Regions from separate parts of the Clostridium sp. CM027 genome, predicted to be linked through region 1. Evidence: a T-box and tRNA genes for the amino acid it is inferred to sense, from the RefSeq annotation. Region 1 holds a T-box; the other holds one or more tRNA genes.
What was found. The T-box of region 1 lies ahead of tyrS (tyrosine--tRNA ligase). A T-box ahead of a tRNA ligase gene usually reads a tRNA of that ligase, here a tRNA-Tyr.

Region 1 (11,899 bases):
CCATCTGCATATCACGTCTTTCACGAATTAGATTCACCACTTTATCAATATCATCTACAAACTGACACATTATCCTTATACCTGCAATATCTTCCATTTCATATTCAATTCTATCCAGAGGGATACCGAATTTATTAGCTTTCTCAAGAATACTAGATATTTCTTTAACCCTCCCGGTAACAAACTCTATAGGTGAATACTCATTTTTTCGTCTATATTCTCTTCTTATACTTTTAAATTTTACTTTTAACTCTTCTACACCCTGTTCATAAGGAATTAAAAATCTTTTCCACTCTCTTATTGCCATATACTCAGTCCTTTACATAAAATTTCATATCCACATTGTATTAACTTTTGATACTATTCTAATATTTTTAAAGGATCGAAGTTTAGATAATCACAAGAAGTAACTATATATTCTACGCCTTCTATATTTCCTTCATATAGCCTATTTAAAGATGGTCCATGTAAATGACCATATATTACCTTGCATACATTATATTCTTTTACTATTCTTATAAGTTCAGTCTCCTCAAACTTATCATTAGTAGGTGGATAATGAAGCATTACAATAAATTTATTATAACCCTTTTTCACTGCCTCATCGAGTGAAATTCGAAGCCTTATTAACTCTCTATTATAAATTTTTTCATCATGAGTTGTAAATCTTGTATTTCCTGGGCAATTCCATCCCCGTGTTCCGCATATAGCAAAATCTTTGTAGTTAAAAAAGTTGTTTTGGATAAAATCCATATCCGCGTAGAGAGCATTAAGCTTCGTGATACCACTCCACCAATAGTCATGATTTCCTTTTATAAGTATTTTTTTACCTGGAAGCTCATGAATCCATTCTAAATCTTCCACACCCTCAGAAATATTCATGGACCATGAAATATCCCCTGCAATTAGTACAGTATCATCCGCTGAAACTTTGCTAAGCCAATTTTCTTTAATTTTTTCATTATGATTACTCCATTTATCTCCAAATATATCCATGGGTTTATCTGAATTTATAGATAAATGAAGATCAGATATTGCCCACAACGCCATAATATACCTCCTTATTAATCGTTTAGTTTTTTTCCATTAATTATCTATATCCGTTACATAAGCAATAACCTTAGCTATTGCTACACTCATTAGTGCTCAAAGTTTAACCTTAGTCATTTTTTTAATGTCTCTATGCTATTATACCTTTATATTGATTGTATTAAAACTTCTATCACTAAAAAATTCTCCCCAACTTGCCTTTAACCCTTCTCCAGCTTCAAAAGATATTTTACTAAAAGCTTTTTACCACTAAAAGAAAAAAGCAAAGTTAAAATATTAATTTCAACTTCGCCCTTTTTAAATAATTGCTATTCTATAGTTAAAGAATAGTATTTTTTCTTTCCTTTTTTAATAAGTACACAACCATCTTTAAAATTTTCTTCTAAAAGTGTTGCATTCTTATCTTCAATCCTTTTATCATTAATAGTTAATCCGCCCTGCTCAATTAATCTTCTAGCTTCTGCTTTTGATGGCACCACTTTAGTGTACACCAATATATCCATCAATCCCGCATTCTTCATGTCGCACGGTATAGATACTTTAGGTACGCTACTCATATTAGTTCCACCACCAAATAATGCTTCTGCTGCGGTCTGAGCTTTTACAGCTTCTTCTTCTCCATGAATAAGTTTTGTAACCTCGAAAGCTAAAACTTTTTTAGCTTCATTGATTTTTTCATCTTTTAAAGCACTTAAACGCCTAACTTCATCCATTGGTACAAAAGTAAGTAACGATAAGCATTTTTCTACATCTAAATCTCCAATATTTCTAAAATATTGGTAAAAATCATAAGGAGATGTTTTATCTGCATCAAGCCACAGAGCTCCATTTACAGTTTTACCCATTTTAATTCCTTCGCTATTTGTAAGTAATGTGCAAGTCATTCCATAAGAAGCCTTACTCTCTTTTTTTCTTATTAGTTCTATACCAGCAATTATGTTAGACCATTGGTCATCTCCACCTAATTCCATAGTACATCCATATTTTTTATTTAACATTAAAAAGTCATATCCTTGCATAAGCATATAGTTAAATTCAAAAAAAGATAAACCTTTTTCTAATCTCTGTTTAAAACATTCAGCAGCTAACATCTTATTTACTGAAAAATGTACTCCTATATCTCTTATAAAATCTACGTAATTTAAATTTAAAAGCCAGTTTGCATTGTTTTCAAGGATTGCTTTACCATCACTAAAATCTATAAGTTTTGACAGCTGTGATTTTATGCAAGATATATTATGATCAATTTCTTCTTTTGAAAGCATTTTCCTCATATCTGTTTTACCAGATGGATCACCAATCATTGTAGTTCCACCACCAACTAAGGCTATGGGTCTATGCCCTGCTCTTTGCATATGTGCCATAAACATCATAGTAATGAAATGTCCAATATGTAGGCTATCCGCTGTTGGGTCATATCCTATATAAAATGTTACCTTTTCCTGTCCTAATATTTTCTTCATTTCATCCTCGTGAGTAAGTTGTTTTATATACCCTCTCTCTAAAAGCGTATCATATACATTTTCCATAATTTATTCCTCCTTATTTTAACGACATTTCAAAATGAAAGTCTTCCTCTTCTATACTATGGCATCCCAAAGTATAACAAAGAGAAAAGTTCAGTTGAAACCTAAGTCTCCTTTTGAAGTCGATATACTTATCTTCTGCGAAGCTGCGAGCACCGCAGGTAATGATTTAATACTGTGTTATTTTTTGAAATAAAAAAAACGCCTCCTAAGAAAGGGACGAAAAAATTCCGTGGTACCACCCAAATTGATTTAACAATCCGCTCATTCCTTATAACGTAAGGTTAACCCGTCTCAGCTTACTTTTTAAAAGCTTATTTCAGCTTAAAGCTCCAGAATGTATTTCACTATATTCCTTAACTAGTTCACACCTACCACTAGCTCTCTTAATAATTCCTACAGTTACTTTTTTCTTTCATAGCCTTTTAGATATAATTATTCATGTTATTAATTATATATGTGTATTTATAATATATCAAATGATATATTTGCTCGTTATAACTGATTAAAACCCTATATATACTATTTACGTTTATTTTCAACTATTTTCTCCATATACAATAAAAGCAGGGCTGAAAACCCTGCCTTACATTCACGTAAATAATATTCTATCTCTTTATGTGATATAATTCTTTAAAAATTGTGGTGGATTTAAGCATTCGCAACCTATATTCACATAAAATTCCAAGTTATACTTATTAGCTAAAATATCCATTTTAGAAAACAATTGTGCCGTATGCTCAAGTTTATCATCAATAATATTAAATACACCATCAACAAAGATGGTATCAATATCATAATCTCTAGAAAGCATACCGCACAAAAATCCATAAAAATCATCATGACTTTTTAAATTGAACTCATTTATTGCTACAAGTCTCATTTTTGTACCTAATTGCAACGTAGCTTTAGTATCATCATCAATATATACTATGTTTCCTTTAACTTTATCAACGGACTGGTTGGCTAATTTAATTAGAGCTTTAGTTTTACCTGAACCCTTTTTACCACAAAATACATGAATCATGTTAAACGCCTCCTATTTTATCTAATATAACCAGATAATTATTAAATAGGTCTACTCGTACACAATATTTTTATACATATTATATATTATTCGTAATATGTTCACAATATTATAGTTTTAAATAAAGTTCTTAATCCCTGGGAAAATCACCTTAAAAGTATTATCATCTTTTGAATCTACAAATATTACCTTACCATATTTTGAAAAATCTTTTTTCATTCGTGCAAATCCTCTTCCTGATTTTATAAATCTTTTTCTATCATCTAATGCTATTAACTTATCATATATCCACATATTCCTTTTTAAATAATTATGGGTATTAATTTCAGTTGAAAATAATAGGTTACCTGGACTAAATACGCTTACACTGTTATAGCTTACCACTATTTCAATTTCCTTATAAAATATAGTATAATCTCTATAAAGTATTGCGTTTTTTACAGCCTCATACACTGCAGCAATAGGATAATTTACTGGAAATATATTTTTAAAAAATTCTTCTGTCCTATCTAGCATATCTAATAAATTCCCTTGCACAATTATAACCTCATCAAAGTTATCGTTTACCTTATTTACTATCTTTATCATATTATGCGGTAAATAGATACTGTTAATTGAAGAAAATACCAATAATCCCCCTAGTGTTACTACCCTCTTATTATAATCTCTTTCAATAAAAGTTATTCCTGCATTGTCCATAAATCCTAATCTACTGTTATCATTTACTAAAATGCCCTTATTTAAAAAGTATTTATTAATTATATTAAAATCTAAACTACTAATACCACTATTTACAATAGGTATAGTTTCGATATTGAGACTTAGATTTTCTTGTAAACAAGAAATTAATTCTTCTTTTCTCATAGTATCTGTTGTGGAACCTCTCCTAATGTAAAATGCACCATTCTCCCTTAATTGATAGGGCCTTTGACCACCATCATATATAGTTATAATCGCCAAATTTTTGCTTTGAAATGTTACGAAATCTAGCGATACTGGAATAGGCGGTTCACATCTTGAACTTATAATTTGTTGTAACTGTTCTTCTTTAAAGTCACATACCTTAATACCTATGATTTTTTTCGTTTTATCCTCTACTCCAATAACAAGGTATCCTCTTCCTCCACGGGAGTTGGCTATAGCACATATATCTTTAGCTAATTCTCTTTTCCCACTTTCTATTAATATATCAATTCTTTGCTTGAAATCTAATTTTGTACCCTCATCCCTCTTTAACAATATGCTAATTTTTTTGCTATCCATATATTTCACTCCAACCGCGCTATAATGATATATTATGCTTATAGTAGTGCAATGTTTCCAAGTATTATACCTTACAACAAAAGACGATGGAATACCACCGCCTTTTTATTAGAAGTTTTTAACAACCCCTGTGTTCATTATTTTCACTTCAACTTCAACTTTTAGCTCAGTTTTTTTAATAATATCATCATTTTTTATCTTTGGATATTTTGCATGAAATTGCTCCGTTATATCAAAAATATCCATATTTAATGCCTTATATTTTGCAAACATATTATTGCAGGCTTTCAAAATATTTTCTTCTGACTGCTCCTCAATTTTACTGATATTTTCTTTTGTAAGTGTAATTTCTTTTTGAGCTTCTGCTAAATCCACCTTAACTTTAATTTTCTTTTTCAAATGAACAATATTATTATCATAACTGATTTCTGTCTTAGTTTTACTTTTTAATATTTCTAAAGTAATAAATTTATTAGTATCACAGGGATTAGTTGTTTCTAAAGTACCACCTAAAATAGTGTTCATTAAAAAGTTAAAGCCTAACCCTTCATCTCTTTGTAATACGCCAACCATTTTATCGTCTTTAATTACAGCTCCGCCATTTACTTCTAAAGTCCCCTCTAAACTATCTTTTGGGATATCTATTATGGGTACTACATTTACTTTATCTCCAATTTTTCTTTGATTGTAAAACTCATTTAAACTTAGTTTTACAGCCCTTGAAGATGCTCCAATATTTTCTATAAGTTGCACTACAAATGATCCAATATATTTATCTTCAGGCATATTTAGCTTCATAAGTTCCTGTGGATCTCCTTGATATACTGTAATATACGGTCTTATAAGAAATTCTTGATCACGATCCATAAAATCTATGAAATTATCAACACCGAATTCTGCAGCCTTTTGAGTAAATATTATGGCACTATTCTGTGTATAGTTTAATTTATAACTAGAAGTAGCATTCATATTTCTGACAGCTTCAAACATTGTTTTTCCTGTTGCTTTAAATAAGATTCTTTGATCCGCTCCTTGAGGTGATGTTCCTCTTACTCCCTTAAAAGCTTCAGCATATAATATAGGATTACCGGTATTATCTGCATCTATTACTAATGCAGAAATAAATAAAACCTTATTAATATCCTTATAACTAAAACATGATGTCATAGTAAAACAATTCATTATTATACATATTATTACTAATGTTTTTTTATACTTATTCATTATAATCATCCCTATCAAAAATACTATTTGATATCTTGCTAAGATCTTTTCTATATAATATATCCTTAAATTTAAAGCTTTCTAGTGTACCTAAAGGGAATAAATATGGATATCCACAACTCTCTAGTCCCGCCATATGTGAGATAAAAATAAAAAATCCAATGTAAAATCCTGGTAACCCAAGCACTGACGAAAACACAATAATAATTATATTCCATATAGATAGAGCGCCATAAAGCTTTGGCACTAAAAAAGAAGAAATAGATGAAAGTGCCACAATTACTACAGTGCTTTGTGATGCTAAACCTGCTCCCACTGCAGCATCGCCTAAAATTAAAGCTCCAACAATGCTCATTGCCTGGCCTATGAGTTGTGGCAATCTTATTCCTGCCTCTCTAAGTAATTCAAAGAAAAAAGTCATTAGTAGTAGTTCTATAACCGTAGGCAGAGGTACTCCTGCTCTAGCGACTGAGAGTTTTACAGCAATCACCTCTGGAATAAGCGAAAAGTGAAAAGTAGTAATCGCCAAATATACCCCTGACAATAAGGTAGCTGAGAAAAAACTAAACACCCTTATAAGTCTTGATATATTAGTAAAATACCTATTAGAATAATAATCATCTGGTGTTTGAAAATTATCCACAAAAAAATACGGTGCAGTAATTACAAAGGGTGTTCCATCTACGATTATTGCCACTTTCCCTTCTAAAAGCTTTGACGCTGCCACATCTGGTTTTTCGGTAGTGCCTATTGTGTCAAAAGCTGTGTTCTTATTTTTTAATTCTTCCTCAATGTAATTTGTGTCTAAGATAAACTCTAATTTTATATTGGTCACCTTTTTCCTTATATAATCAACAAGTTTCTTCGGGGCCACACCTTCTATGTAGCATATTACGGCTACCGTATTAGATTTACTCCCTAAAATTATCGGTTCAAATTTCAAATCCGAATTTTTTATTTTACGCCTAATCATTGATACATTATCTACAAAAGCCTCCGTGAATCCTTCCCTTGGTCCTTTAATTACATTTTCTGTAGAAGGCTCTCCCACACTCCGCCTCACATATCCCTTGGCCTCACAATAAATTGATTTATTTGCAAAAGAAAATATAAGCACCAAGTCTCCAGATAAAATGTGATCTATAGCCTCCTTATTACTATTAATATCTCCAATGCTATTAGCTGGTAATACTTCTTTTTTTATATACTCTAAATCTACAGTTGTAATTTTATGTTGTATTAGAGGGTTAAATATATATTCACTAATAAATTTAGAATCACATAAATCATCAATAAATACGCCGAATATTATTCCCATATCAGTCTCTATCTCTCTATATTTGATATCGTAGCTATTTTTTAATTTTTCTTTAATATAATCTATATTTATTTTTTCCATTTTAATCACCCAACTTATTATTTGTAATATTTAAGTTTAATATTCTCAAATTGGGAAATAATACAACTATATTGCAAATTTTATTACAATGCAATTTAGAATCAAAACAAGGAGGAGACAAGAAAAAAAATGGATAAGCTAAATACAAAACATTTAATGTTCATAATTTGGGGAACCTGCATTGTAGCAATGAAAACTTACCCCAATGTATTCATTATAAATGGAGGTAGAGATTCCTGGATTTCCGTCACTATTGCTTCTATTATTTTATTATTTTATTTTATTTATTTGATTTTTGTTTGTAAAAAATGCAATTGCTATGATATGGACAAAATATACCATAAAGCCTTAGGTAAAACCATGGGAGACATCTTTTTAATTTTATTTATCATAACTTTAATTGTCAGCTTAATAGAGAGTTGCTCTGTAGAATCAAATGCCTTGCATCTAAATCTGCTTTCAGATACTCCTCCTTGGTTTTTTCTCTTGTTTATAATAATACCCGCCGTTTATATTACAAAGAAGGGTACTAGAGCGATAACTATAGTTACTATTTTAGTTATTTGTCTTACTATGATAGCCGGGATAAACCTAGCAATTCTTACAGCTAAATATAAAAAGTTTAGTCACCTACTTCCTATAATGGCGGATGGCGTCACTCCCTCTTTTATTTTATCTATAATAAAGGCCCTTGGATGTTACGGTAGTATAGCTGTTTGTATCCCATTTTTGTCTAGGGTAACTAATAAGTCAAAAATCACAAAACATTGCGTTATTGCAATATTAATAGTAATACAAATGGAGATTTTCGCAAACATAGGCGTTTTAAGTACCTTTGGCGTAGTTAGAGCCTTGGAGATTAACTATCCTAAACTCATACAAACTCAGTTAGTTGATTATTTCGGGTTTATAGAAGGAGGGGAGTTTTATGTAATGCTTCAAATGGTAGGCGGCTGGTTTATAAAATATGTATTAGAGCTAACCGCTATCATGATTTTATTAAAAAAGCTTTCCTTCTCTAATAAATATTGGATATACATTATTACTTTATTTGTATTCATAATCTCCTATTTCATTTCCGCTAAAGTAGTATTATTATATAAATTTTTAAATCTTTACGTCTATTTTTCTGTAATAGGCTTTATGTTAATACCAACAATAATTTTCACTGTATTTTACTTTAAAAGTAAAAAAAGCGCTAGAAACTAAAAAAAGTATATATTACTATTAATGCATTCACTTCGCTAAGTACTACTAATTTTATTTTTAATTAATCTGCTGCAAAACATAAACTCGCTATCGCAAGATATAAATTCGCTAGCGCTCAAGCATATGTTTTTCTTAACGCATTTTAATTAAAACTAAAATAGGAAGTTCTAAAGCTTGCTTCAATACATTATACGTAATATATACTTTTTTTTGCGCATAAAATATCTTATATTATCTACTAATTTTGCTTTTTAAAGCTGTTATTAAAGGTAATGCTAAAGCAATACCTCCTACTACTTGAAAAACATTAGTAGGTATGTCCTTTAAAGAAATAATTAAGGCTTGTTTAAGTGCAAATTCCTTAGAAATAAATGTTAGTATAATAGCTCCCCCTAAATAATACATCGCAATCATCCAAATCCCTGCTACAACAAAAGCAAAGATATTATTTGAAAATTTATTTCCATTATAATTTTTTCTATAGGCAATTGTTCCAGCAATATACCCCATTGTACCTTTAATAATGAGTGTAAATGGTGCCCACATGGTATATCCATTTAATAAATCAAATAAACACATACCAACAGCAGAGGATATTGCTGCTTTTTTTCTTCCAAATAATATAGCTGATAAAAAAATCATACTATCTCCTAAATGAAGTACACCCATAAAAGTAGGTATATGTATAACCGAAGCAGCTATAAACGTAATCGCCGCCATTAGACTAATTTGTACTATGTCAATAGTTTTAATTGGTGATATTCTATTTTCCATGTTTATCCCCCCTAAAATTAAATCTTTAATATATCCTTAAGCGTCTTTCTAACATCATTATATACAACATTTATCATCTTTTCAAATGTATGCATACACTTTTCCACAAATATATTGCATATACTTTGCTAAAATAATAAATACTATATATAAGCCACTTTAGTAGATAACTCTACTTTAGTAGATAACTCTACTTTAGTAGATAACGCTACTTTAGTAGATAACGCCACTCTTATGGGTTTTTAATCTTATATTAAATTGTAATTTTAATAAGTGGAGGTGGAAATATGACCTTTTTACGTTGGTTAGGTGGATTTGTAGTGTTATTTTGGTTAATGGGAGTTCTTTTCAGCATAGGTGGAAGTTTAATTAATATCCTGCTAGTAGTTGCTGCGATTGTATTTGTAATTGATGTTCTATCTAGCAGAAAAAGAAACATGTAAAAACCTTCTAAACGTGAAAAAATCTCTTGAAATTAATTCAAGAGATTTTTCTTTTATTTTTTATTTAGTCCTTATCTTTACCAATGTCTGATAAAATCAAGCCTTTATTATGCTCTGTCGCCCAGCTAATACCCCACTCATTTTGGAATACTAATAGGTTTCTGTCCTTAAGGTCTTTAACTATCCTAGCATCACTAGTCAAGTTGAGTTTTTCTTTATCTATATCTATATTACACTTTTCAATCCATCTTATATGTTTAAATGCTAACCTTTCTATCTTAATATCTACATTATATTCATTTTTAAGTCTGAACTCTAATACTTCAAACTGAAGTACTCCTACAACCCCAACTATGATTTGTTCAATCCCTATATGAAGTTCCTTAAATACTTGGATTGCGCCTTCTTGAGCTATTTGTGTAACGCCCTTTATAAATTGCTTTCTCTTCATGGTATCAACAGTTCTCACCCTTGCAAAATGTTCTGGCGCAAAAGTTGGTATTCCTTCGAACTCAAATTTATTTGAAGAAGAACATATGGTGTCTCCTATGCTAAATATACCTGGATCAAAAACTCCAATAATATCTCCTGCATAAGCCGTGTCCACTATTTCTCTCTCTTGTGCTAAAAATTGTTGAGGTTGTGCTAATTTTATTTTATTACCGCCTTGTACATGATAAACATCCATGCCCTTTTGGAACTCTCCAGAACAAATTCTCATAAACGCCATCCTATCCCGGTGAGCTTTATTCATATTAGCCTGAATTTTAAATACAAAGGCAGAAAAGCCCTTACTAAAAACATCAATTTTCCCTATACTTGAATTTCTTGGTAACGGCGCTGAAGTTAATTGTAAAAAGTTATCTAAAAAAGGCTCAACTCCAAAATTAGTTGAAGCACTTCCAAAGAACACCGGAGTAAGTTCTCCTTTAGCAACTTTGTCCAAATCAAATTCATCCCCTGCTACATCTAAAAGCTCCATATCTTCCATAAGCTTTTCATATAATGTTTCACCAATAAGTTCGATTGCCTTTTCATCGTTAATACTTATTTTTGTCTCTTTAGCTTCTATTTGGCCATGCTTTCCATCATCAAAAACAATGATTTCCTTTGTACGTCGATCATAAACCCCTTTGAAATCTACCCCACAACCTATAGGCCAATTTATTGGATAAGATCTAATTCCAAATTCATTTTCTATTTCTTCCATAAGTTCAAATATATCTCTAGTTTCTCTATCCATCTTATTAATAAATGTAAAAATAGGTATTTCTCTAATGCTACAAACATGAAATAGCTTTCTTGTTTGTTCCTCGACCCCTTTTGCACCATCAATAATCATTACAGCACTATCCGCTGCCATGAGGGTTCTGTAAGTATCTTCACTAAAGTCTTGGTGACCTGGTGTATCAAGTATATTTATACAAAAATTATTATAATCAAATTGCATAACTGAAGATGTAACAGAAATACCTCTTTGTTTCTCTATTTCCATCCAGTCAGAAACTGCATGTTTAGACGCTTTTCTAGCTTTAACTGAACCTGCAAGCCTTATTGCGCCCCCATATAATAATAATTTTTCCGTCAGTGTAGTTTTACCAGCATCCGGATGGGAAATTATAGCAAATGTTCTTCTTTTTTCAATCTCTTTTATGTAATCCGCCAAGGTCATCACGCTCCTTTTATTTTTTTACATGCACATATATATATTCTTACAACCACTCTCTGAACTGCTAGTGGTTCTAAATTTCACTTTTCATTTCTCTACCTATCAATTCTAGCTTTAATCAAGAAATCTGTCAACTAAGGTTGTACTACCAGCTGTGAGCTATATATTATAGTATGAAGTTTCTTATTACAAGTCCCCCTGGAGAATTTTATACTTTATCTTGGTATAAATCCTATTTTCTTTTGCATTTTCCTTAGTGTCTTATTAGCCACATAGTTAGCTTTTTCCGAACCCTTTTTATAAATTTCTTCTAAA
Region 2 (11,899 bases), 1.0 Mb from region 1:
GAATTACCCTCTCACTACTAACACTCTCGTCTACTAAACGGCAGGACTAACCTCTAAGCCGCACCATGCTCGCTAAACTTTGTTTAACTTACGTGGATCGTTTCGCCTGCGACTGGCATCGACTTTCAACCACAAACCTAACTTACTACAATACGTATTATACATTACTTTTGGCTATTGTCAATATATAAATATTATTTATCCCACTTTCTTTCAGTTTGTGAGCACAATGAAACGCTGTAGCCCCAGTGGTTATAACATCATCAATGAGCAAAATATTTTTATTTTTTATAGCTTCATTTTTTTGGATCTCAAAACATTTCTCCATATTGTTCCATCTTTCTTCGCCATTGAGACCTATTTGATCTTTAGTATCCTCAGTTTTAATCAAGTTGCAAATCACTGGAATATTTAAAAATCGCGATAAATAGCTTGCCAAAAACTCGCTTTGGTTATACCCCCTATTTTTTAAAGCTTTTTTAGTCATAGGTACATAAGATATTAAGTCAAACTGTAATTCATTGCTTTTTACAAGTTGTAACATGTATTCCGCTAAGATTTCACCGCATATAAAATCGCTTTTATATTTAAGCCTAATAATTAATTCTTTTACTATATTAGAATAATAAAACACTGACCAAACAAGATATTTTTCTTCATTGCGACCTATACAAAAGCTTTGCACACAGCGCTTCAATTTTTCTCTGCATTTAGTACACAAAGCTTCACTTTCCTCACTATATCCACTACAAATCACGCACTGTTCATCGCCTGAATATATGAGCTGAACTAAACAATAAAGTATTTTTCTTATATATTTAATAATCCTCGCTCCCACGCTTTCTCATTAAATTTTCTAGCTATATTTTTAGCTTTATCCATTTGCACAGTTTCAACATTAGCTAAAAATATAGCCTCTCCCCTTTGTATACTTTCATATCTCCCAACCTTACTTGATAAATATAATAGTTGCTTATGATTATATTTATCATTATCAGCAAAATAAACTATAACATCAATTGAATGAAATTCTAAATAACTTTCTTCAAAGTCATTAGTGACTATTATCCCCTCATCTTCATTCATGAACTTTACTTTAATATTAGCATCGCTTTTTTTACTAATAAACAAAAAAATATTTTCACTTAACTTTTCTTTGAAATTACATAGATACTCAAAGACCGCTATAGTTTTTTCCTCATCTGGTGTAAATATTATTACCTTTCTATTAGATATAATTGACCAATTCAAATATTGATAAACAACCAAAGGTATATCCGTACTAAGATTTATCCTCGTAGTTATGATTCTAGGCTCTATAATCGGAATATTATTGTTTTTTAACGGAAACATTATTGGCGTGCCCTCGCTTAAAACATTCTCTACAGAATAGGCTATAGCTACACTATTTGCTTTACACATTCTTAATAACACTTTTTTTATTTGTTGCTTAGTGTATTTAGGAAAACTTCTAATATCATTATAAATAATCAAATCAAATTTTTCTTGGAGTTTTAACGCATTTTCATGATTGCATATATGTAAATACTCATTCACACTGCCATAATTCGTTTCAGGTGAATATACATATTGACCTAAATTACTAAATTTATTTATGAAGTAAATAATATCAATACTCCTCTGGTTTTCATTAGTTATATACAATATATTTTTCTTTTCATTAACATATTCAATTATAGTTTCTAACAATATATCAGAGGAATTGTAAAACATAGATACAACATCAATTCTTTTTTTGCTGTTTAAAGAACATCTTAAAATTTCTTTGCTAATCTCATCTTTTTCTTTACTAAGGTTTAATTTTGCGTAGAAAAGCATGTAAAATCTCCTTTGCAATTTAATATTTCTTCCAAACAAATCAATCTAATTTTCATCATGGCCCACATTTGCATCTACTATTTGCCTTATTCTCCAGCCCAAAGCGGAGTACCGCTCGAAACTTCTGTTGTTATCTTTCATGAAATTAACAGCTTTTATTGCTCCCACTAAAACAACCATATTCTTTGCTCTAGTTATCCCTGTATAAAGTAAATTTCTGTTCATTAAAAGTGGGGGCCCCATAAACATAGGCATAATTACAACTTCAAACTCACTACCTTGACTTTTATGTATTGTAATAGCATACGCTAAAGCTAGTTCATCTAAATATACACCTTCATATTCTACCCGTTTGTCATCATCAAAAATCACAATAACATTTTCATTATCTTCATCAATATCTTCAACATACCCTACATCACCATTAAAAATGCCCACTCCATCTTCAGCTTTTGCATTAATTTTTTTCCATTTTATAGAGTAATTATTTTTAATTTGCATAACCTTGTCGCCTACCCTAAATATAGTATTCCTATATTCCTTTTCCTTTTTATACTTAGATTTAGGGTTCAATATTTGCTGAAGCTTTCCATTTAGATTTTCTATACCCAATATCCCTTTTCTCATAGGAGAGAGTATTTGAATGTTCTTCATCTTATCCCACTCTTTGTTAAATTTTGGCAATCTGGTATTAATTAAAGCAATTATACTGTCCAAGATTTTCTCCGGCTCATTATTCTCAATAAAATAAAAATCTTTATCCTTTTTATTCAAAATAGGCATCTCGCCATTGTTAATTTTATGAGCATTCACAATAATCATACTTTCTTGTGCTTGCCTAAAAATCTCCTTAAGCTTAACTACTTTAACACATTTACTGTCAATAATATCTCTTAGTACATTACCCGGTCCGACAGATGGCAATTGGTCAACATCACCAACAATTATAAGTCGAGTTCCTACGCTGATAGCTTTTAATAAACTATTCATAAGCATTATGTCTATCATAGATGCTTCATCAATAATTAGCACATCACAATCTAAAGGCGATTCCTCACTTCTAGAGAACTGCGACCCATCATCTCTGCCTACTCCAAGTTCTAATAACCTATGTATGGTTTTGGCTTCGCGACCAGTAGCCTCTGTCATTCTTTTGGCAGCCCTTCCGGTGGGCGCAGCCATATAAACTTTCATTCCTGCTTCTTCAAATACCTCTATAATGCAATTAATTATAGTAGTTTTGCCAGTACCTGGACCTCCCGTTATTATTTCAATACTATTTTCTGCAGCACCACAAATAGCAGTCTTTTGAGACGTTGCAAATTTTATGTTTTTTTCTTCTTCGAAGTCATTAATCTTTTCTTCTATGTCTATTTCTAATTCGTCATACTTTTCTATAGATAAGGTTATAATTTTTTTAGTAATAGCTAATTCACAGTAATAGAACGGCATAGTGAAAACACAGTCTTCTTCATCAATATTTTCGACTTTCAATTTTCCCTGCAATACATTATCATAAACATTTTTTTCAATTTCTTCAGCCGTAACCCCAAGAATATTTTTAGATTCTTGGTATAATTTGTTTAACGGCATATAAGTATTTCCCATAGCGCAAAATTCATTTACCACATAATTAATTCCACTTTGTATTCTGAAAGGCGACTCTTTGTCAATGCCTAAACTTTGTGCTATCTTATCTGCAATTTTAAATCCTACTCCAGAAATGGTTTCAGTTAACACATAAGGATTATCCTGTACTACCTTTATAGAGTCTCCTCCATATTTTTTATAAATTTTCACACATTGGTTAGGTGTTACTCCATATGTTTGAAGAAATATCATTATATTTTTAACTTCTCGTTGCTTAGAATATGATTCAAAAATTAATTGAATCTTTTTTTGTCCTACACCATCAATCTCTTTTAATCTTTCAATTTCATTATCTAATATATTCATGGTGTTTTCACCAAAGTGCTGTACAATTTTTTTAGCAGTTATTGGTCCAATTCCTTGAATAACTCCTGAAGCTAAATATTTTTCTATACCTTCAAGTGAACTAGGTATTATTTCCTCACATTGTATTATTCTAAATTGCTTGCCAAATTGAGGATGAGTAACCCACTCCCCCGTTAATTTCAGGTTCTGCCCTTCACTTATATATGGCACAATGCCTACCACAGTTATCTGCTTTTTATTATCATTCAAATGAGCAATTATATATCCATTTTCTTCATTATGAAATACTACATCTTCGATTATCCCTTGTATTTCCGGCATAAAATCTCTCCTATTTATAAATTCATATAATAACATTAATAATAATATTATTAGCAATAATATTATTATTAATGTTATTATATCATATGTATTTTACATCTCTTATGTTCAGTATACCCCTATCTTAGGTTTTATCAAAATACTACTTAATAATCACATGCACTAAAAAGGGATAACAATTAATAATTGTTATCCCTTTTTTTATATTATACGTACTTTTTTATTTCATCAACCTTGTTTAGTTTTTCCCATGAAAGATCTAAATCAATTCTTCCAAAATGTCCATAGGCAGCTACTTGTTTATAAACAGGTCTTCTTAGTTCTAATTCTCTTATAATTACAGCTGGCCTTAAATCAAATACTTTTTCAACTATTTGAACTATTTTATCATCGTCAATTTTTCCTGTTCCGAAAGTTTCGACCTCTATAGATACCGGTTTAGCTACACCTATAGCATAAGCTAACTGAATTTCCAATTTATCTGAAACTCCTGCAGCAACTAAATTTTTAGCAACCCATCTTGCAGCATATGCAGCGGATCTATCAACTTTTGTTGCATCCTTTCCTGAGAATGCTCCACCTCCATGTCTTCCATATCCACCATAAGTATCTACTATTATTTTTCTTCCTGTTAAACCAGAGTCTCCTTGCGGTCCTCCAATTACAAATCTGCCTGTAGGATTTATATAATATTTAGTATTTTCATCTAATAATCCACTTGGAACTACAGGTTTTATTACATGCTCTTTTAAATCATTTTCAATTTGATCATGAGTTGCTTCTTCTGCATGTTGAGTTGAAATAACAATAGTATCTATTCTTACTGGCTTATTATCTTCATACTCTACAGTAACTTGAGTCTTTCCGTCCGGTCTTAAGTAATCTAATGTGCCATTTTTTCTTACTTCGCTTAACTTTCTTGCTAATCTGTGAGCCATAGCAATTGGTAGTGGCATGTATTCTGGTGTCTCATTAGTTGCAAATCCAAACATCATGCCTTGATCACCAGCACCTATTGCGTCAACCTTATCAATCTCGCCTGCTTTAGATTCTAATGCCTCATCTACTCCCATAGCTATATCTGTTGATTGTTCATTAATAGACGTAAGTACAGCGCATGTGCTAGCATCAAACCCGTATTTTGCTCTAGTATATCCTATGCCTTCAATGGTATTCCTAACAACCTTAGGAACATCTACATAACAACTAGTTGTTATCTCTCCCATTACTAAAACCATTCCTGTAGTAACCGCTGTTTCACAAGCAACCCTAGCATAAGGATCTTGCTCTAAAATAGCATCAAGTACAGCATCTGAAATTTGGTCACAAATTTTGTCTGGATGTCCTTCTGTAACGGATTCTGATGTAAATAATCTTTTCATTATAATTCTCCCTTCTATTCTCTAAAATTTCCCTATAAAAAAATAAAACCTCTTCCAAATATAAGAAGAGGTGATTTAATCATCTCCCTTATCTTGCAGATTATAACTGCAGGAATTGGCACCATGGTGCATTGCACCGGTTGCCGGGTTTCATAGGGCCTTTTTCCCTCCACCTCTCTTGATAAGAGTTATCAATTATTAACTTTTAATTATAATACCATATGCATTCTATGGTGTCAACAGAATCTAAACCCTGTAAAAAATAAAAAAAGACATCTATAGATGTCTTTTGGTGGAGGAGGACGGATTCGAACCATCGAAACATTACGTAACAGATTTACAGTCTGCCCCCTTTGGCCACTCGGGAACTCCTCCATATGTGGAGCTGGCAATAGGAATTGAACCTACAACCTGCTGATTACAAGTCAGCTGCTCTACCGTTGAGCCATGCCAGCATGCATTTTATTCTATTTTAAAAAGATTATTATGGTGGGAACAACAGGGTTCGAACCTGTGACCCTCTGCTTGTAAGGCAGATGCTCTCCCAGCTGAGCTATGCTCCCATAATTTATTGTAAACCATAATTTATTGTAAACCATTATAAATGGTGGAGGAGGACGGATTCGAACCATCGAAACATTACGTAACAGATTTACAGTCTGCCCCCTTTGGCCACTCGGGAACTCCTCCACTTATGGAGCTGGCAATAGGAATTGAACCTACAACCTGCTGATTACAAGTCAGCTGCTCTACCGTTGAGCCATGCCAGCATATTATGTTTTATCATTTTGCCGTTTTACCGTTTTACCGTGTCGACAAGAATTATTATACAACTTTAATTAATTAATTTCAAGTCTATTATCCTTTAATAAACGACTTCTTCTCTCCATAACTATACTATTCGCATATTTGCTTAATATTAAGCATTGATACAACTTACTATTTGCACAAATAATTTATTATATTTTTTATTTGGTTTTCCTTCATATAGTTAATATACTTATATATCATTTTTTAATTAATCATTTTTTTATTCTTTATTATAATAATACACGGGATTTATTCATATAAATTATTCATAGGAAACTAATAATTTTTCCCCAGCGCAATACAAGGAGGTATATTTCTTGAGTAAAGCTAAAACCCATTATAAAGATCCTTTAGCATACTATACACTTTCTAATTTTCTAAAAGACTATATTGACAAAAATACTTTAGTTGTTTGCATAGGTACCGATAGATGTATAGGCGATTGTCTAGGTCCTTTAGTTGGTACACTTTTAAAAAATAGTTCCTTTCCATTACCTGTATATGGCACTATAGATAATCCAATTCATGCCTTAAACATAGATAGTAAATTATCTAAAATAAATGCATTGCACCCAAATTGTACTATAATAGGTGTAGATGCTTGTTTAGGAGACATTTCAAATATTGGAGAACTCCAAGCTAGAAATTATCCAATTCATCCTGGCAAAGGTGTAGGGAAAACCCTTCCTAAGGTAGGCACTCTTTCATTAATAGGTATAGTAGATTCAAGTGATGATAGTGAATTATTTACAAATAGAAACATAAGATTGAGCTTGGTAATGGATATTGCTAATGTTTTAAGCAGATCCCTCTTGCATTCATACTATTTGCACTCCCTTACCAATGAAGAAAATAATTTGAGCCCTGTTTAACATGCTTTAATTAGTTTTAAATAATTATCCACAATTTAAACTTACAAATCTTATATAATATAAAAATAAGCAATGCAATTAAACTAATAATTGTATTGCTTATTTTTATAGCTTGCTTATACTTTTTATTCTGTTAAGCATAATTCTCTTCCATTGAATGAATTATCTAACTTATCCATATAATCCAATACTTTACCTGTTCCGAGTGCTACGCATGAAATCGGATCCTCCGCTAGATATACCGGAACTTTAGTAACCTCTTGTATGAGCTTACCTAAGCCTTTTAACAATGCACCTCCACCAGTCATAACTATACCTTTATCAGCTATATCTGCTGAAAGCTCAGGTGGTGTTTTTTCTAATACGGAATGTGCACATCCTGCTATTAAATATACCGCCTCTTTTAAAGCTTCTCTCATTTCTTCTGATGATACTTCTAAATTCTTAGGAAGACCTGTAATTAAATCTCTCCCTCTTATCTCCATGCTTGTCTTTTCTTCTTGTTTATAAGCACAACCTATGTTGATTTTTAAATCCTCTGCAGTCCTCTCACCAATCATTAATTTATGTTTTTTTCTGATATATTTTATAATCTCTTCATCAAACTTATCACCAGCTACTTTAACTGATTCACGTACAACCATGCCTCCTAAAGAAATAACTGCAATATCAGTCGTGCCTCCACCAATGTCAATAACCATATTACCACTTGCTCTAGTAATATCGAGTCCCGCTCCGATTGCCGCTGCTAGTGGTTCTTCTATAAGTTGAACTTTCTTAGCTCCGGCATTTCTACCTGCATCTTCTACCGCTCTTCTTTCTACTTCCGTTGCTTCGCAAGGTACACATATTACAACTTTTGGAGAAGATAGCCTTCTTTTCCCACAAGCCTTCTTGATAAAATGATTTAACATTTTTTCAGTTATGTCATAATCCGAAATAACACCGTCCCTCATAGGGCGTATTGCCACAATATTGCCTGGTGTCCTTCCTATCATTTGCCTAGCTTCTTCTCCTACTGCCAATACCTTATTATTATTTCTATCTATGGCAACAACAGAAGGTTCTTTTAATATAACACCTTTTCCTTTAATATATACAAGCACTGTAGATGTACCCAAATCTATTCCCATATCTGTACCCATTCTAAAAAAAAACATTTCAAAACCACTCCTGCTCTTTAGTATATTCAATATTTAAATTACACTAAACTCTATTCTATAAAGCTATAAGAAAACCCTCTTTTAATTTTAAAATTTTTTTATAGTTTTTAGCTTCGAATGTTTTTATCCTTGTGCTTCTTTATATTTCAATTTAGTTGCTCTTCCGCCTCTTATATGCCGCTCAGCTTTATTTATATCCAAAATTGTTTTTGCATCGCTGGCAATTTGAGGATTTATTGTGGGTAATCTTTCCGTCATATCCTTGTGTATAGTACTCTTGCTAACGCCAAACACTTTGGCAGTTCTTCTTATTGTAGATTTTGACTCGATAATGTACTTAGCAACTTCTAGTACTCGATCTTCAATATAGTCTTTCAAGTGTTGCCTCCTTAACCCTTATATATTTATAAATATGCATTATCTTGCTTTTAAATTCCATTCCAATTAGTCATCTTCTAATATATTTTTAAAAAATGGCTAATTGAGATGGTTATTGGTTATTTCTTAGTTTCTGCAGGTTGATATTTCTCATATTTTACATATTTAGCAGGATCAACATTCTTATTACTCTGCAGAACTTCAAAGTGTAAGTGAGATCCATATTCTTCCTTAAATGAATTTAAACTAGTGTTTCCCACTGTACCAATTTGCTGTTTTTTAGTTACTTTATCGCCTTTTTTTACTAATATTTTTTCATCTAGATTAGTACTGTTAGTAATAAATCCATTTTGATGATCAATCTTAACCATCTTACCTTTTTGGCCATTAACGTCAGTACCAACTTCTTTAACTATTCCATCCATAACCGCTACAACTGGCTCCCCTATTTTTGCTTGAATGTCAATACCTAAATTTGTCCTATAGCTTCCATCAGTCTTCCACACTACTGAATCAATATCTTTTGAATATGCCCTTGCTAGTAATCCATTTGCTACGGGATTTTCAAATTTAGCATTAACTGATTTAGATACTGCTGATGCCGCTTTTCCTGTTGTAACCTTTTTGATATCTGGTACCGCTTTAAGCGCTTCAGCCTTAGCTTTCTTTTCTTCTTTTACTTGAAGAGCACCCTCATATTCTTTTTGTTGCGCTTTTATAACATCTCCTGCATTTGCTTGTTGTTTTTGTAATGCTTCTTGCTTGCTTGAAAGCTTCTTATTATTATTTGCTGTTATAGACGCCACTGAAGCTACTATACATAAACAAACAAATAAAATTACATAGAATCCTTCCTTCTTAAAAAAATTTAATGTCTTATTGTTTTCATTCTTATTCATACAAACACCTCCATTTGTATTTTTGTCCATATTTTATTAAAACATACATATTTCCTAAAATTTATTTAAGTTAATCTACATTTTAATAATATTTATATTTTATAGTTTAAAACATATTTTAAATTTTAAATTATTCACCCTTAGTTTTGCTTAAATCATCTTCAAGTTTATTTTTATAAAAAGCAAAGCTGATTATCCATTTTTTATATAGGATAACCAGCTTATGTGTATTTTTTTTCATTTGGATATAACAGTCCCTTGATAATAATGAGTTAATATTTCAATATAGGTTTTCCCATCTTTCGCCATCGCATCCGCACCCCATTGACTCATCCCTACACCATGACCATATCCGCTGCAATCTATTTCTATATTGTTTAAATTAAACTTCATTTCAAAATTCGATGATTTTAAACCGAGCATTGTTCTAAACTTACTGCCTGTCATGGTTATATTCCCTACCTTAATACTCTTAACACTCCCTGCCTCAGTCCTATCAATTACCGTTATTTGTTTCTTAATATTAGTTGAGGTTACCTTAGCATTATTATAGTTTTTATTTATAATTCGACTTAGATCTTTATACTTTAAAATTTTACTACTCTTAAAGCTTCCTGCTCTTTCTTCGCCTGGACTTTCTACACTCCTTAAATAAGGTATGCTATCGCTAAATACCTCTTCGGAATTTTCCGTTTTCCCACTGCTAGTTGCAAAATAATAAGGTTCCATTACTAAGTTGTTGTTATATGTTAAAACTTGTCCTAATGTTCCTTTAACCGCCATTTTAATCTTATTCCAATTTTTTTCACCAGAATTTCCCCATTCTTTTATACGCTCTTCTTTAGTCCTATAAACTTGACAGTGGACTGTATCGCATAAATCAGCTCCATTACCATTTTTACATGGGGTTCCACCCATTTCTGTGACATGAGCTAAAGCATAAGTCCTAGCCGCCACTGCTTGAGATTTTAAAGCTTCTATTCCAAAATCAGCTGGCATTTCCGCTGCAACAACTCCCGTAACATATTCTTCTAAACTAAGTTCTTTTATATTATTTTCTTTTGACATAAAAACTTTAACTTTAGTGATTTTGGCTAGTGAACCATATTTTATAATATTTTCATTGTCTTCTACCTTAATTGCAGAGTTTTTACCCTTATTTATACTTTTATTATTTCCTACCCCCACTATTAAAACAGAAGTAATAACTATAAATGCAATAAATGCAGTTATTAATAGAAGGATATTTTTTAAATGTACTGTAATAAAAACTCTTCTCATTTTTTTCTCCTCTCGTTATAAAACAACCTTTACCTTATACATATTAAATAACTATAAAAAATATTACTTTTTTCCATTGACTAAATCCCTGTAAAATAATAGTGCATACTATTATGCATTTATTAATAGAGATAACGGATAAAAAGATTTAGACCAGTTGTAACCAAAAGGCACCCAAAAATAATATACTAGTCATTGTGCTAGTTTATTATTTTTAGGTGCTTATTATAAAATAATTGGAATATAACACTTATATATTCCAACTATCCAAGTTTAAATTATAAGTGAACCGCCATATATTTTTATCGCTTATTGAATTTCCCTGTTATTTATGAGAACTCACTCTTTCTATGTCTGCTCCTAGTCCCTTTAATTTCTCCTCAATAGAAACATAGCCTCTATCAATATGATATATATCATTTATTGTAGTTGTGCCCTCTGCTGTAAGTCCTGCAAGTATTAATGCCGCTCCCGCTCTCAAATCTGTAGCTGTAACTTCTGAACCTGTAAACCTATCTATACCTTCTATTACGGCACTTCTACCATCTATTTTTATATTTGCTCCCATTCTCTTTAATTCTGTGGCATGCATAAATCTATTCTCAAAAATAGTTTCTGTAATTATACTCGTTCCTTTTACTGTACACAGTAAACTCATCATCTGAGCTTGCATATCTGTAGGGAACCCAGGGTATGGCATAGTTTTTATATCTATTGGGCTTAACTTTTTCCTACCATCAACTATTATGCTATTTTTATTAATTTCTATTCCTACTCCCATCTCTGTAAGTTTTGCTATTATTGGTTTTGAATGAATTTCATCAATACCATTAATTTTAAACAAGCTTTTCGTTATTGCAGCAGTTATCATAAATGTACCCGCCTCTATCCTGTCATATATCGGCTTATAAACAACTTCTTTAAAATCTTTAACGCCTAAAATTCTTATAGTGTCTGTTCCTTCTCCATATATTTTTGCTCCCATAGCCCTTAAGAAC

Region 2: it has a tRNA-Tyr gene. The T-box ahead of tyrS (tyrosine--tRNA ligase) is inferred to sense a tRNA for this amino acid. The anticodon was not compared.

What each region holds. Positions count from the first base shown of each region.
Region 1 covers NZ_CP077725.1:3,380,272-3,392,170, reverse strand. The annotation lists gene KTC92_RS16095 (GTP pyrophosphokinase family protein) at 1-307, opposite strand, end outside; gene KTC92_RS16090 (metallophosphoesterase) at 361-1,050, opposite strand; gene tyrS (tyrosine--tRNA ligase) at 1,359-2,579, opposite strand; T-box leader at 2,789-3,004, opposite strand; gene KTC92_RS16080 (ATP-binding protein) at 3,193-3,603, opposite strand; gene KTC92_RS16075 (helix-turn-helix domain-containing protein) at 3,721-4,866, opposite strand; gene KTC92_RS16070 (Ger(x)C family spore germination protein) at 4,975-6,090, opposite strand; gene KTC92_RS16065 (spore germination protein) at 6,083-7,489, opposite strand; gene KTC92_RS16060 (endospore germination permease) at 7,619-8,698, shown strand; gene KTC92_RS16055 (ECF transporter S component) at 8,930-9,472, opposite strand; gene KTC92_RS16050 (DUF5670 family protein) at 9,760-9,915, shown strand; gene KTC92_RS16045 (peptide chain release factor 3) at 9,980-11,581, opposite strand; gene trpS (tryptophan--tRNA ligase) at 11,800-11,899, opposite strand, start outside.
Region 2 covers NZ_CP077725.1:2,346,007-2,357,905, forward strand. The annotation lists gene KTC92_RS11085 (ComF family protein) at 158-838, opposite strand; gene KTC92_RS11090 (hypothetical protein) at 811-1,839, opposite strand; gene KTC92_RS11095 (ATP-dependent RecD-like DNA helicase) at 1,885-4,116, opposite strand; gene metK (methionine adenosyltransferase) at 4,323-5,498, opposite strand; SAM riboswitch class I at 5,584-5,686, opposite strand; tRNA gene KTC92_RS11105 (tRNA-Tyr) at 5,789-5,873, opposite strand; tRNA gene KTC92_RS11110 (tRNA-Thr) at 5,879-5,953, opposite strand; tRNA gene KTC92_RS11115 (tRNA-Val) at 5,986-6,061, opposite strand; tRNA gene KTC92_RS11120 (tRNA-Tyr) at 6,104-6,188, opposite strand; tRNA gene KTC92_RS11125 (tRNA-Thr) at 6,194-6,268, opposite strand; gene yyaC (spore protease YyaC) at 6,626-7,180, shown strand; gene KTC92_RS11135 (rod shape-determining protein) at 7,306-8,340, opposite strand; gene spoIIID (sporulation transcriptional regulator SpoIIID) at 8,467-8,721, opposite strand; gene KTC92_RS11145 (M23 family metallopeptidase) at 8,841-9,620, opposite strand; gene spoIID (stage II sporulation protein D) at 9,858-10,901, opposite strand; gene murA (UDP-N-acetylglucosamine 1-carboxyvinyltransferase) at 11,227-11,899, opposite strand, start outside.